2 regions of the Sorangium sp. So ce281 genome follow, and region 1 is predicted to be linked to the other one. Evidence: riboswitches for the same ligand, from Rfam matches in the RefSeq annotation. Region 1 holds a riboswitch; the other holds the start of a gene.
What was found. Region 1 has a riboswitch for cobalamin ahead of WMF27_RS04855 (TonB-dependent receptor). Riboswitches for the same ligand answer to the same signal wherever they lie in the genome.

Region 2: it holds a riboswitch for cobalamin, as region 1 does, so the genes downstream of both, WMF27_RS19415 (TonB-dependent receptor domain-containing protein) here and WMF27_RS04855 (TonB-dependent receptor) in region 1, are expected to answer to the same signal.

What each region holds. Positions count from the first base shown of each region.
Region 1 is NZ_CP150322.1:1,304,483-1,312,130, reverse strand. It holds gene WMF27_RS04860 (hybrid sensor histidine kinase/response regulator) at 1-1,757, opposite strand, end outside; gene WMF27_RS04855 (TonB-dependent receptor) at 2,247-4,379, opposite strand; cobalamin riboswitch at 4,702-4,909, opposite strand; gene typA (translational GTPase TypA) at 5,001-6,887, shown strand; gene WMF27_RS04845 (hypothetical protein) at 6,955-7,443, shown strand; gene WMF27_RS04840 (LysR family transcriptional regulator) at 7,431-7,648, opposite strand, start outside.
Region 2 is NZ_CP150322.1:5,118,963-5,126,610, reverse strand. It holds gene WMF27_RS19435 (siderophore-interacting protein) at 1-382, opposite strand, end outside; gene WMF27_RS19430 (isochorismatase family protein) at 429-1,421, opposite strand; gene WMF27_RS19425 ((2,3-dihydroxybenzoyl)adenylate synthase) at 1,517-3,187, opposite strand; gene dhbC (isochorismate synthase DhbC) at 3,184-4,452, opposite strand; cobalamin riboswitch at 4,695-4,921, shown strand; gene WMF27_RS19415 (TonB-dependent receptor domain-containing protein) at 5,079-7,157, shown strand; gene WMF27_RS19410 (hypothetical protein) at 7,151-7,648, shown strand, end outside.

The sequences.
Region 1 (7,648 bases):
GATAGGCCCGCGAGGCCCGGAATGCGACGCAGCGCGCGCGCGACGTCGACCCCTGTCATGCCCGGCATGCCGATATCGAGCAGCACGACGTCCGGCCGGAGCTGCGCCGCGAGCTCGAGCGCCGAAGGGCCGTCGAACACGGCGTGCACGTCGTTGCCCATGCGCTTGAGCAGCAGCGCCATGCTCTCGGCCGAGTCGCGGTTGTCGTCGACGACGAGGATGCGCAGCTTGCGCCCGGCTTTCGTCGCGGGCGCGCCCGCCGTCGGCGGCGCGACGGGGCGCGTCAGCCGCGGCAATCGCACGATGAGCTCGCTGCCGCGGCCGGGCCCCTCGCTGAGCGCCTGGACCGTCCCGCCGTGCAGCTCGACCAGCCGGCGCACGATCGTCAATCCGAGGCCCAGCCCGCCCTCGACGCGATCGAGGCCGCGATCCCCCTGCGTGAACAGATCGAACACCTGCGGCAGCAGCTCGGGCGATATCCCCGCGCCGTTGTCGCGGATACGGAGGATCGCGTGCGCGCCGTCCGCCTCGAGGGTGACCCGGATCGAGCCGCGCGGCGGCGTGAACTTCGCCGCGTTGTGCAGCAGGTTGCTCACCACCTGCGTGAGCCGCGCCAGGTCGCCCGAAACGATGGCGAGCGGCCCTTCGGGCAGCTGCAGCTCCAGGGTCTGCTCGCGCGCGTCGATCCAGGTCCGGGACGCTTCCGCCGCGCGCGTCACCACGTCGGCGAGATCGATCCGCTTGGACTCCAGGGCGATCTTGCCGCGCGTGATGCGGCTCACGTCGAGCAAGTCGTCGACGAGCCGCACGAGCTGACCGAGCTGCCGTTCCATCAGGCCGGCTGCCCAGACGACCTGGGCGTTGTCCTTGCCTTCGAGCTTGAGGACGCTGGTCGCGTTGGCGATCGGCGCCAGCGGATTGCGCAGCTCGTGCGCCAGCATCGCCACGAATTCCTCCATCTGGCGCGCGTTGGACTCCATCTGCTCCAGGCGCTTGCGCTCGCTCAGGTCGCGCGTGATCTTGGAGAAGCCGCGCAGCTCGCCGCTCGGGCCGTGGATGGCCGTGACGAGGACGCTTGCCCAGAACGACGACCCGTCCTTGCGCACGCGCCAGCCTTCGTCCTCGAAGCTGCCTTCGCGCCGCGCGGCGGCGAGCACCGCCTCTGGCCGGCCGCGCTCGATCGCCTCGGCCGGATAGAAGCGCGAGAAGTGCGTCCCGATCACCTCCTGCGCGGAGTATCCCTTGATCCGCTCCGCGCCGGCGTTCCACATGGTCACCCTGCCCTCGGGGTCGAGCATGAAGATGGCGTAATCCTTCACGCCTTCGAGCAGCGTGCGGAAGCGCTCCTCGCTCTGCCGCAGCGACTCTTCCTGGCGCTTGCGCTCGGTCAGATCGCGCGTGATCTTGCAGAAGCCGCGCAGCTCGCCGTCGGGGCCGTGGAGGGCCGTGATGATGACGTTCGCCCAGAACATCGAGCCGTCCTTGCGCACGCGCCAGCCTTCGTCCTCGAAGCGGCCCACGCGCCGCGCTTCGGCGAGCTCTGTCTGTGGCCACTTCCGCTCGATCGCCTCGGCCGGATAGAAGCGCGAGAAGTGCGAGCCGATCACCTCTTGCGCGGAGTATCCTTTGATCTGCTCGGCGCCGGCGTTCCACGTGATCACGCGCCCCTCGGTGTCCAGCATGAAGATGGCGTAGTCCTTCACCCCTTCGACCAGCAGGCGGAATTGCAGATCGGCGCCGAGCCCCGTCGGATCCATGCGACACAGCCTACTGCATGGTCACACGTTTGCCACGCGGCGAGGCTCTCCGTTCCCGTCCTGCTCTCCGCGTCTGCGAGCCGTCATCGTGGCGGCCGGCAGCGGCGAGCGACGAGCACAGCAATGGCCACATGAGCCGGCGTCGAGAGCGCCCGCCGGCGGCCGCGCAGGGCCACCGCTGCCCGCTGGAAGGGTTCGATAGTACCAGGGCGGGCTCATCGATTGTGGCGCCATCGAACGTGGCCCAGTGCGATCCACCCAACCTCGACGGCACCGGGGTTGTCTTGCCCATCAGCGCCGAGGGCGCGCGCCGCACGGCGCCCCAGCTCCTCGGCCAGCCGCGGCGTGGAGGGGCCATAACGGCGCCGTGGATGGGTCGAGAGCAGGTTATCGCGCATCCCTGCGAACCCCCCGGCATGCGTGGAGTGGAACCCGCGGCCGGAACGGCGCGAACCGTCGGAGTGGACATCGCTCCAGGCGGCGCGGCGCCTACTCCCAGTACAGCGTCGCCCGCCCGATCGCGGTGAACGGCCACCCCGGCGAGTAGTGGATCCCGGTGACCGGGGCCGGCTCGTACGGCAGCCGCGACTCGCTCGCGAACTGGACCTCGCGCCACGTCGTGTCGAAGAGGTTCTGGATGTCCACGGCCACCTCGACGTTCTTCCACCGCAGCCCGGCGTTGGCGTCGACGACCGTGAACCCCTCGGCGGTGAGCGACTCGTCCTCGGTCGCGGGCCGCGCGCCGATCGCCTTGACCCGCAGCGCCGCGAACGGCGTGAACGCGCCGAGCGTCGGGCGGACGCCGACGCCCGCGGTCAGCGTCCGGGTCGGCGCGAGGGCGACAGCGCTCGCGTTGCCGGCGTTCTCGCGGAAGCGCGCGCGGGTGAAGGTCGCGTCCACGTCCGCGAAGAGCCAGCTCCGGAGCCGGTAGCGCCCGCCGATCTCGATCCCGTAGCGCCGCGTCTGCCCCGACGCCTCGGTCGCGCCCGCGTCGCCGCTCCAGACCAGCTCCGAGTCCAGGTCGAGCAGGAACGCGGCCCCGCTCAGCGACAGCCCGCGCAAGGGCGCGACCCGCAGGCCGACCTCGTAGCCCGTCGCGGGCGTGATCAGCGTCGCCGCCCCCTCCCCCAGCACCGCGCCCTGCGCGTCGTTCGAGTGGAAGCCCCGCCCGAAGTGGGCGAACAGATCGACCCCCTCGACGGGCGACACGATCGCCGTGAGCTTCGGGAGCAGCTGCATCTGTCCCCGGGCGCCGCTCGACCTGTTCCCCGCCGTCTCGAGGTCCTCGCCCGGGTCGTCCACGTTGACGTCGATCCACTGCGCGCGCGCCCCGAGCACGACGCGGAGCCAGCGCCGGAGCCGGGCGTCGTGCTCGACGTAGACGCCGATCTGGCTCTCGTCGACGTGGGTCCTGCTCTTCTCCTCGATCCGCTCGCGCGCCTCGTCGTGGTGGAGGGACTTGTCGATCGCGTCCGCGCGGATCTGCGCGCCCAGCGAGGTCGTGAACCTCGCCCCGCCGATCTCGTATTGCCTGCGGAACCGGAGATCGGCGCCCCCGACGGCGCGGTCGTCGTTCTGCTCGATCTGGTCGCCCCGGACGGGGTCCTCGCTGAAGAAGGTGAAGTTCGAGTACAGCGTGAAGCGGTACCGGACGAGGTAGGCCAGCGCGCTCAGATCGGCGTCCCGCCACGCGGTCGAGGTTGCAACGGACGCCATGTGCCGCTCGGTCGCCCCGCCCTCGGTCGGATCCACGGCGCCGAAATGGTCGATGCACGGCTGTCCGAACGCCGACGGCGGCGGGTTCAGGCCGCCCTGCTCGCCCTCGCCGCACACCGCGCGCGCGGGGATCTGGCCGGAGCCGTGCCAGGTCGATCCGTACGACATCCAGGTCATCTGGACCTTCCCGGTGTTGCCCAGATCGTGCGTGGCCCGCAGGTACACGTTGAAGCGCTCGAGCCGCTCCGGGCTCAGGAACGGCCCGTCGTTCCGGTAGATCTCCGCCGCAGCCACCGCGCGCCACGCGTCGCCGAGATCCGGCGAGGCGATGACGAGGCCGCGCTGGATACCGTACTGCCCCAGGCTGACCTGCGCGTGGCTCTCCTCGAGCTTCTCGGCGAAGCGCAGGTTGACGGCGCCCGCCGTACCGAAGTCGCCGATGCTCGCGTAATAAGGCCCCTTGTACCCGTCGAGCCCTGTCACGAGCTCCGGGATCATGAAGTAGAGATCGGTGAAGCCGTGCCCGTGGCCGTGGCTGACCATGTTGACGGGCACGCCGTCGACGAAGAAGGCGACGTCGGTCCCGTGGTCCGCGTCGAATCCGCGGAGGAAGTACTGGTTCGCCTTGCCGCCGCCCGCGTGCTGCACGGCGAAGAGCCCGGGGACCGACTCGAGAAGGTCGCCCGGCCGGAGCCTCGGCCTGAGCTCGAGCTCCCGGTGTCCGACGGAGACGCGCGACGCGGCCTCGCTGCCCGGCTTCTCCGCCTGGATCGTGACCTCGATCGCGGCGTCGCCCGCGGGCGCGCCCGCGCCGGTGGGCTCTGCAGCGGCGGCCTCCGGCGGGGCAGCGGGCGCCTCGGGGGTGTCGCCCTCGGCGCGCGCGGGCCGCGCGGCGGCCAGCACCATGGATAAAGCGGCGAGCAGATGAAGATGAAGCAGATGAGATGGATGGCGGTGCCCGTGGCTCGTCGTGACCGTCTCGCGCAGCATTCGTGTCCTCCTTCGCTGCAATCGCGCGGAGCGGCGCCGTGCCGCTCGCGTCGAGCTCCGCGAGGACGAAATGGCTGGCCATCGCACGGTGCGCTGGACCGACCTCTCGCCCCCACGGGCGACCGGAAGGCGACGCGGGGGGCGGTTCGGTATCCGGGACGTGGCAGAGGCAGAGCTGCACCGGCTCGGACCTCACCGCCTCCCTCGAGGCTCCCAGGTCGAACCGGCGCCGGATGTCTCCCGCCGCCGGGCGCTGGCAGGTCTTCGGGCTCGCGAGCGCTCCGGTCAGACCGGCTCCCTACTGTCCACCGCTTCCCAGCCCTCGACGGGCCAGTGCTTGGGGTGGAGGTCGTTCTCGCTTACCGCTGCGGGGCAGCCCCGGAGTTTCACCGGGTTCCCTCTTCGGCCCAGGCGAACGCCCGGGCACCAGCGCGGCGCGCACCCTATGGCCGTGCGCCTTCGGCTGTCAATCGCTACCGCTCCCCTCGCCCGCCCGCGCGGATGCCGCGCAGGCCGAACGTTCGGGCTCTAGCGAGGATGGGCTCGCTCCTCCGTGGGTCGCGTGCTACACGGCCGCGGCCGTATATGCCCCGTAACGATCTCCGCAATATCGCCATCGTCGCCCACGTCGACCACGGGAAGACGACCCTCGTCGATCACATGCTCCGCCAGTCGGGCGCCTTCCGAGAGAACGAGGTCGTGGCCGAGCGTGTCATGGACTCGAACGACCTCGAGCGGGAGCGCGGCATCACCATCCTCGCGAAGAACACGAGCATCCGGTACCGCGGGGTCAAGATCAACATCGTCGACACGCCCGGCCACTCCGACTTCGGCGGCGAGGTCGAGCGCACGCTCATGATGGCCGACGGGGCGCTCCTCCTCGTCGACGCCGCCGAGGGCCCGCTGCCGCAGACGCGCTTCGTGCTCTCGAAGTGCCTCCAGCGCGGCTTCCCGGTCATCGTGGTCATCAACAAGATCGACCGGAGCGACGCGCGCGCCCACGAGGTGCTCTCCGAGGTGTTCGACCTCTTCTGCGACCTCGAGGCCGGCGACGCGCAGATGGACTTCGCGACGCTCTACGCGATCGGGAAGTTGGGCCAGGCGAAGCGCGAGCTCGAGCACGAGGCGAAGGACCTCGAGCCGCTCTTCGAGACCATCCTCGAGCGGGTCCCCGGCCCCTCCGGCGACCCCGACGGCCCGCTCCAGGTCATCGTCTGCAACACGACCCACGACGACTACGTGGGCCGGCTCGCGGTCGGCCGGGTGGTCCGCGGCACCGCCCGTTCGGGCGCCGACGTCGCGCTCCTCGGCGAGGGCGGGCAGTCGCGCGGCTACGTGAAGATGCTCTACGCGTACGAGGGGCTGAAGCGGGTCGCGGTCGAGAGCGCCGTCGCGGGCGAGGTCATCGCCATCGCGGGGCTCGAGTCGGCCACGATCGGCGACACGATCACGGATCCGGCGCACCCCGAGGCGCTGCCGCGCATCGTGGTCGAGGAGCCGACGATCAAGATGAAGGTCGGCGTCAACACGTCGACCTTCGCCGGCAAGTGCAAGCAGTCGAAGTACCTGACGAGCCGTCACCTGAAGGAGCGGCTCGAGCGCGAGGCGATGAAGAACCTCGCGATCCGCGTGGAGCCGACGGACGTGCCCGACACGTTCGTGGTGCTCGGCCGCGGCGAGCTCCAGCTGGCGATCCTCGTCGAGACGATGCGGCGCGAGGGGTACGAGATGCAGCTCTCGAACCCCGAGGTGGTGACGCGCGAGATCGACGGCGAGGTGATGGAGCCGCTCGAGCTCGTGGTCGTGGACGTGCCGGACACCTACGTCGGCATCGTGACCGAGCGCCTCAGCTCCCGGCGCGGCCGGATGGTGAAGATGACGAACCCCGGCTTCGGCCGCGCCCGCCTCGAGTTCCGGGTGCCGTCGCGCGGGCTCATCGGCTTCCGCGGCGAGTTCCTGACCGCGACGCGCGGGACGGGCCTGCTCAACACGATGTTCGACGGCTGGGCGCCCTGGGGCGGCCCGATGATGCGCCGCCCGACCGGCGCCATCGTCGCCGATCGCGCCGGCGTGTCGACCCCGTACGCGCTGCACCACCTGCAGCCGCGCGGCATGTTCTTCATCGTCCCCGGCGTCGAGGTCTACGAGGGGATGATCATCGGCGAGCACAACCGGCCGAACGACACCGACGTCAACGTCATCAAGGAGAAGAAGCTGTCGAACGTGCGCAACCACGGCAAGGACGAGAACGTCCTCCTGGCCAGCCCGCGGCTGCTCACGATCGAGACGGCGATGGAGTGGATCGACGGCGACGAGCTCGTCGAGGTCACGCCCGACGCGGTGCGCGTCCGCAAGAAGGTGCTCGCGTGCAACCGCCGGGAGCGCCGCGAGGACGCGATCGAGCAATCGCAGGCGGTGGAGTGAGCGGCGGGGGCGTGCGGAGCATCCGACGCGCGCCCCTGCCGTGCCTGCCGCGCGATAAGATGCCCTGATGAGAACGCCGCTGCTCTTCGCTTTCCTGGCTTCGCTCGCCGCGCTCTCGGGGGCGGGCGCCTGCGGTGGGGCGGTCGTCGTCGACGGGCTCCCCGGGAGCTCCGACGGCGCCGGGGGCGCGGGCGAGGGCTCGCAGTCGGCGAGCTCCGGCGGGCCCTCCATCGAGGAGCAGATGGCCTCGTGCGATTTCTTCTGCTCGCTCTTCGACGGCGTCACGTGCCCGGAGCTCCGGTGCAGCGAGCGCTGCGCCGACCTGCTCTCCGAGCAGCGCCCCTGCAACGCGCTGACCGCTCCTTTCTTCGATTGCATGGGCGAGACCGTCATCTCCGCGGACCGGATCCCCTGCACGTTCCTCGCGCCGTCGATCGCGTCGCTCTTCGATTGCCTGAGCGGGCGCGATCCGACGTGCACGACCGATTTCCTGCCCCAGACGTGCGACGCGCCGTTCGAGAAGCTCAGGGCGTGCCAGCGCGATCAGGGCCGGTAGCGGGGGCGCTCGTCGCCTGACGCGCGCGGCCGCGCGCCGGGGTCGAGGGCGCTCCGGAGCGGCCCGAGGGCGTCGGCGACGAACGTGACGAGCGCCTTCACGCGCGGCACCCCGCGCGTATCGCGGTGCACCCCGAGCCACAGCTTGCGCCCTGGCGGCGGCGAGGGCGGCGAGAGCAGGTGGAGGCCGGCGGTCACGTCGCCCA
Region 2 (7,648 bases), 3.8 Mb from region 1:
TGCGGTCGCCCGGCCTGGCGCGCTGGGCCCACCGCGACGCGGGGCCGTCGTCCCCGTGCAGGACGAAGTCCACGTCCAGCTCGCCGGCCTGCGCGTCGAACCTGCGCACCGAGTACGTGCGCGTGATCGGCCGCCGCGGCATCGGAGGCCAGACGGGGCCGTCCGGGCCCAGCGTGGGCAGCTCCGGCGCCGCCTGGTCGCCGCGCGGGAAGAAGACCTTGATGTGCGCGCCGCCCGAGCGCGCGGGGAACCCCGCGATCGCCGCGCCGCCCAGCGTGATCCGCCGCATGCGGGGGGAGATCGCGGTCGTGCGCAGCACCTCGAGGAGGCGCGGCGGGGTGCGCGCCACCGTCCTGGGTGGGGATGTCGCGACCTGATTCATGGTGACCTGTGCCATGGGGAAGCCGTCCTGGGGCAAGCTCGGCCTGTCAGCGGGCGGCTTCCTGGAGGGGCGCCTCCGCGCGGTGCCGGGGCGCTGACCTCGCCTCGCGCGGCAGCCGGGCCGACAGCAGCTCCCACCAGTGCCCGAGCGTCGGCAGCTCGGCGAGGTCCACGAACGCGACGTCGATCCCCGCGGCGCGCCACCGCTCGACGAGCGTCATGAGCCGTATCGAGTCGAGCCCCAGATCGAGGATGCCGTCGCGATCGGAGATCGCCGAGGGGAGCTGGTCGAGGACCTCGGCCACGTCGCCGCGCAGGCGCTCGACCCACGGCGCCCGGTCCTGCGCCGCCCCGAGCTGCGCCGGCGCCGCCGCGTCGCGCTGCGAGGCGCTCGCCCGCTCGCGGGGCGCGAGCGCGGCCAGGACGTCGCTCGCCGGCAGCGCCACGCCGCACCGCTGCGCCACGTAGGCGATGGCCATGTCGTGCTGCTGCCGCGAGAAATCGGCGGTCCCGTCGGTCACGAGGAACGGCTGGACGTCGTTCATGAACGCTTCGCACGCGGTCAGCAGGCACCCGATGTGCGCGTACACGCCGCACACGATCAGCTGATCGCGGCCCCACCGGCGCAGGAGATCCAGGAGCTCCGTTCGCTGGAAGGCGCTGTAACGCCACTTGGTGAGCACGGTGTCGGCGCTTCCCGGCGCGAGCTCGCGCACGATCTCGTGTTTGTCGGGCTGCTGCGTCAGCCCGGGCCCCCAGAGATCCGTCAGCAGGCCGCGCTGGGCCCTCGTCTGCTCGGCGGGCTGCTTCGTGTAGACGACCGGGATCCCGCTCGCCGCGCACCGCTCCCGGAGCAGGCGGACACTCTCGATCAGCTCGACCATCGGGGACGCGCTCGCGTCGTAGAAGCCGAGGAAATACTCCTGCATATCGTGGATCAAGAGGACGGAGCGCCCCGGGTCCGGCCGCCATGACACCCGGCTCTCCGGGAGCTCCTCGGCGCGTGGCATGCGGTAGGTCTGGATGCGGGGGATGGCCATGGTCGTTCCTCTCTTCTCTCTCTTCTGGTCGCAGCGCTCCTGTCGATGGAACGGGCCGCGGGCGCCGCTGCGCCGCCTGGGCCCGCGCTGTCCTCTCAGGCGCGCGCGCCCTGCGCGAGCCTGTCGGCGATCCACCGGCGGAGCGTCTTCTTGTCCACCTTGCCGACGCTCGTCGTCGGGAGGGCGTCGAGCCACTCGATGCGATCGGGCACCTTGAACTGGGCGACGCCGCGCTCGCGCAGGAAGGCGTTGATCTCCCTCGCCGGCGGCGGCTGCCCGCGGGCCACGAGGAACGCGCACGAACGCTCGCCGAGGTGGGCGTCCGGCATGGCGACGAGCGCCGCGTCGCGCACCGCCGGGTGGGCGAGGACGTGGTTCTCGACCTCCTCGGCCGCGATCTTCTCGCCGCCGCGGTTGATCTGATCCTTGGCGCGGCCCTCCACGACGAGGTAGCCCTCTCGGGTCCGCCGCACGAGATCGCCCGTGCGGTAGAAGCCGTCGCGCGTGAACGCCTTCTCGTTGTGCGCGTCGGCCCTGTAATAGCCGCGGATCGTGTAGGGCCCTCGCGTGAGCAGGTGACCGACCTGCCCGGGCTCGACGTCGCGGTCGTCGTCGTCCACGACGCGGACCTCGTCGTGGGGCGAGATGGGCCGGCCCTGCGTCTCGAGCGCGATGGCGTCGGGGTCGTCGAGGCGGGTGTAGTTGACGAGCCCCTCCGCCATCCCGAACACCTGCTGCACCTTGCAGCCCAGGGTCGGCCCCACGCGGCGCGCGACCTCCGCGGGGAGCCTGGCGCCGCCCACCTGGAGCACCTTCAAGCTCGACAGGTCGTGCCGCGCCGCCCGGGCCGACTCCAGCCAGACCGAGGCCAGCGGCGGCACGAGCGCCGTCATCGTGACCCGCTCCCGCTCGATCCACGGGAACGCCTCGTCCGGGCTGGGCCGGCGGCAGAGCACCACCCGGCCGCCGGCGTGGAGCACGCCCAGGCTCCCGGGCGAGCTGAGCGTGAAGTTGTGCGCGACGGGGAGGACCGCGAGGTAGACGCTGCCCTCGTCGAGCCCGCAGATCTCCGCGCTGGCCCGCACGCTGTAGAGGTAGTCGTCGTGCGTCCGCGGGATGAGCTTCGGTACGCCGGTGCTCCCGCCCGACAGCTGGAAGAAGGCGACGTCCCCCGCGGCGGGCTCCGGGAGCTCGACGGGCTCCCGGTCCAGGCCGGAGAGCGCCGTGTGCTCGCCCGGCTCGCCGGCCACGAGCACGTGCCGCAAGGTCCCGACGTCGCGCCGGATCTGGCTCGCCAGCGCGCGGTAATCGAACCCGCCGTCCCGGTCGGCGATGACGTACGCGGCCGCCTCGGTGTGCTCGCAGAAAACCGCGATCTCGGCGCGGCGGTGCGCGGGCAGGGCCAGCACGGGGAGCGCCCCGAGCCGGAACAGCGCGAAGCACACCTCGAAGAACTCCGCGATGTTCGGGAGCTGGACGACGACGCGATCCCCCGGCCGGAGCCCGAGGTGCAGGAGGCCCGCGGCGAGGCGATCGGCGCGCCGATCGAGCTCACCGTAGCTCAGCCGGCGATCGCCGCTGACGAGCGCGATCCGATCCGGGTGCCGCGCGGCCCGCTCGCGGAGCAGGCGCCCGAAGGTCTCGCCGCGCCAGTAGCCGGCGCGCCGGTAGAGATCGGCCAGCTCGGCCGGCCACGGAGTCCAGCCGTCGAGCGCCTGCGGTCGCGCCTGCGCGGGCGCCTGCCGGCGCTCCTCCGGAGCGCTCACGCCCGCTCCGGCGCCTGGTCGAGGCCGAGCGCGTTCAGCATGGTCCCGAGCTTGGCGGTGGTCTCGGCGAGCTCGTGCTCGCCGCTCGATCCGAGGACGATCCCGGCCCCGGCATAGAGGCGGAGCGCCCGGCCGGCGACGTCGGCGCAGCGGATGACGACCGCCCACTCGCCGTCGCCGCTGGCGTCGGACCAGCCCACGAGCCCCGTGAAGAACCCGCGATCGAACCGCTCGATCGCCTCGATGGCGTCGCGGGCGCGCTCCGTGGGGTAGCCGCACACCGCGGGCGTCGGGTGCAGCGCGGTGGCCAGCTTCATCGAGGAGATCGAGAGATCGCGCAGCTCCCCGGTGAGCCGGCTCGACAGGTGCCACAGCGTCGGGGTCTGCGTGAGCGACGGCTCGTCGGGGACGCTCAGGCGCCGGCAGAACGGCCGGAGCGCGGCGGCGACGGCGTCGACGACGATCGCGTGCTCGTGCCGGTCCTTCTCGGACGCGAGCAGCGCGATCGCCCGCCGGCGGTCCTCGTCGGGGTCCGGGCTGCGGACCGCGGAGCCGGCGAGCGGATTGGCGATCACCCGGAGCCCGGAGCGGGACAGGAGCAGCTCCGGGCTCGCGCCGAGGAGCGTCCGCGCGCGCGAGGTCGGGACGCCGCGCTCGGAGCTGGACAGCCCCGCGGTCGGATCCGAGAGGTTGGCCGCGAAGGTGTAGCCGCTCCGGTTCTGCTGCGAGAGGCGCTGGAGGACGAGGCGGAGATCGACCGGCTCTCGCAGGACCATCTCCAGCATCCTGGACAGGACCACCTTGCTCAGCGCCCCGGACCGCATCAGGCCCACCGCCGTCTCGACGCCGCGCACGTAGTCGCGGGGCTCGGGGATCTGGCGCAGCTCCTGGATGGTGATCGGCAGCTGCGACCGCGGCGACTCCGACGTGGGGTTGAGCGGGCCCGCGCTCTGGATCGCCCTCGGCACGATGAGGTGCGCCGGCGACGTGCTGTTGAACGGCACCGCGCCGACCACCACGGGGAAGCTCTGGCCGGCGCCGGCCCTCGACGCCGCCGCGAGCACCCTCGTGACGCGGTCCGCGAGGCGGTCGCCCTGATCCGCGCCGTTCGGCTCGAGGATCATGTCGTGTACGCCCTGCGCGAGGAGGGTGCGTGTCGGCGACGCGAAGAAGAACGCCGACTCAGGGGTGTATTGCTTCAACAGCTGCCCTGCGTTGACCGCGGGCAGCGCGACAGAGGCCGGTATCGAGATGGAACTCGTCACATTCAGCTCCGATGGGCGTCGAGAGCCACGTGGGCTCAGGTCATCGGGCGCTGGACGTCAGGTCTCGGGCCGCTCGTTTCCGATAACTGATAAAGAAAATCAGTTTCAAGTGACTCATGACACGTGCGTGCAAGACTGTCAAGGGACTCCCGGTTCTGTCTCGGGTGTGCGTCGCCGGTGGGCCCGTGGGCGGGGCGCTCTGGACCTTCGCTTCTGCGTTGACATCCTGCGTGACGGGTGCGACGAGTCGCCCCGCCATCGGTGCTCGTCCGGCCATCGCCTGGCGAGCTGAAAAGGGAACCCGGTGAGAATCCGGGACTGCCCCCGCAGCGGTGAACGGGAACGACCATCACCAAGAAGCACTGGGCATGCACCCGAGCAGCCTGGGAAGCGGTGATGTGTAGGAGAGCGACCGGCGACGGCCGCAGCGCCCGTGAGTCCGAAGACCTGCCGAGGTGCGCGCGCCGGTTCGCTGGCGCGCGCTGACCTGAGCCTTCGAGGGGAAGGCGCCCAGGCTCTCGACCACCTCGCTCGCGCGCGGTGCCGTGGCCCGTCACGCAGCCCCTCGCTTCGGCTCTCGGCTCACCCGGAGCAGCGCTGGGTCGACGCGGGCAGGCGGCGCGTGAATGGTTGATTCTTCTGATCGTCGGTCGCGTCGGCGCCGGAGCGCCGGCGCGGCGTGCTGGCTCGCGCTCGCCGCCTGCGGCGCCGTGGCGGCCCTGCCGGCCGCCCGCGCCGACGAGCCGCGCAGGCCGGAGGCCGAGCAGGAGGGCGGTCGCGCCGCCGCCCCGCCGGGGACGGCCCCGCTGGAGGTGCGCGTCGAGGGGGATCGCATGCGCGCGCCTGCGCCGCCCAAGGACAGGTCCGTCGCGGGGTCGGTGCTGGGCCGCGAGCGCCTCACCGGCGCGGGGCTCGGGGCGGCGGACGTGCTCCGCACGCAGCCGGGCGTCCTCATCGTCGAGTCGGGCGGCTTCGGCGGGCCGGCGACCGCGGCCCTCCGGGGAGCGACAGCAACGCAGACGCCGGTGTACCTCGCCGGCGTCCGCCTGAACGACGACGTCGTGGGCACGGCGGATCTCTCCCTCGTGCCCCTCTGGCTCATCGAGCGCGTCGAGATCTACCGTGGCCACGCGCCCATCGAGGCGGACCGCCTCGGCCCCGGCGGCGCGATCTTCTTCGAGCCGCGGCGGCCTTCCCGGACGACCGCCGGCGTCGGCGTCATGGCGGGCTCGCTCGGCGCGCGGCGCGGGTGGGCGTTTGCCGGCGCCAGCGCGGGCCCGGTGAGCTCGATCGTCGGGGTGAGCGCCGAGGCCGCGGAGAACCGCTACGCCTTCGTCGACGATCGCGGGACGCTCTTCGACGAGAGCGACGACACCGTGGAGCGCCGGCAGAACGCCGACGTGCGCACGATCGACGCCTGGGCGCTCGCGCGCGTCGAGCTCGGGGGCGGCGCGATCGTCGACGTGATCGCGAACGGCACCGATCGCGAGCAGGGCGTGCCGAGGCTCGCGCTCCTGCCGTCCCGGGAGGCGCGGGGGGAGTCGCGGCGCGCGCTGACGTCCGTCGCGGCGCGGGTGCCGTTCGGCGGAGAGGCGCAGCACACGCTCGAGGCGCGCACCTCGTTCATCGAGGCGCGGTCGGAGGTCCACGACCCGCTCTTCGAGCTCGCCCTGCTCACGCCGGAGCTCCGGCTCGCCGGCCGCCGCCTGGAGCAGACGCTCGGGGCGACGCTCTCCTTCGCCGACCGGCTCCGGGTGCGGCCCGTGCTCTCGGTCGCGCGCGAGGGCATCTCGCGCGCGCCGGACGACGTCCCGCTCGCGCGGGCGCGGCGCTCGTTCGCGCGCGGCGCCGTCAGCGCGGAGGCGCGCCTCGGCGAGGGGCTCGCGCTGCACGCCCTCGCGAGCGGGGAGTGCCACGCCACCGGCGCGGACCGGGAGCGCCCTTGCGACGTGCTCGTCCCGACCGGGCGGGTCGGCGTGGAGGTGGGGAGCGACCGGCTCCGGCTCCTCGCGACCGTGGGCCGCTACGTCCGCGTCCCGACGCTCGGCGAGGTGTACGGCGTCTCCGGCGTCGTCCACGGCAACGCGGCGCTCGAGCCGGAGTCGGGCGCCACGATCGAGGCCGGGATCCGGGCGCAGACGGGGCGCGGCGCCGTGCTGCGCGGCGCCTTCGTCGACGTGTTCGCGTTCGGGAGCGCGGTCTCCGGGCTCGTCGCGTACGAGAAGTCCGGCCAGGGCTACGTGAACCCGTACAACGTCGGCCGCGCCCGCGTCGTGGGCGCGGAGCTCCTGGCCGGGGTCGAGGTGACCCGGTTCCTCCGCGCCGAGATCGCGGCGACGCTGCTCGATCCGCGGGACACGACGCCGGGGCGGACGACCAGGAACGACCTCCTCCCGTTCCGCTCGCGCCTCGTCGTCGCGCCGCGCCTGCACGCCGAGTGGAAGCGCCCGGGCGGCGCCGTGTTCTCGGGCGCGTCGGGCGAGCTCCGGGCCGTGTACCAGTCGAGCCGGTACGCCGATCCCGCCGGGCTCGGCGTGATCGCGGAGCAAGCGACCCTCGACCTCGACGCGGAGGCGAGGTGGCTCGACGGGCACCTCACGGCGAGAGGTCGCGTCGCGGACCTCCTGGACGCGCGGCGTACGGATGTCGTCGGGTTTCCGCTCCCGGGACGGAGCGTGTTTTTCACACTGGAGTCAACATGGTGAAGATCAGTCTGTTTGCGATCGCGATCTCGGTTCCGCTCCTCGGGTGCAACGTGGATTCGCCGCCGCCGTCGACGGGCGGCGTCCACGGCGGCGGCGACGGCGACGCGTGCGAGCGCGGCGTCGTCATCGTGACGAGCGACTACCAGTCGACGAACATCGCTGTGTCGGCGCTCGACGGGACCACCCTGTCGCCCTCCTTCGTGTCGAGCGGCGCGGCGAAGCCGGGGCTCAGCCTCGCGCTGTCCGGCGACGTCGACGTCCCGACGGCGGCGCCGCCGTCCGGCCGCGTGGTCCTGCTCGATCGGTTCGGCACGAACGTGATCACCTGGATGGATCTCGAGACCGCCGAGGCCCTGGCGCAGCTCCCGGTCGGGCAGGGGTTCGAGTCGAACCCTCAGGACTACATCGAGGTGGGCGCGGACCGCGCGCTCGTGTCGCGCTACGGGAGCAACCCGAGCCCGGGCGTGGAGCCGTTCGACGAGGGCGGCGAT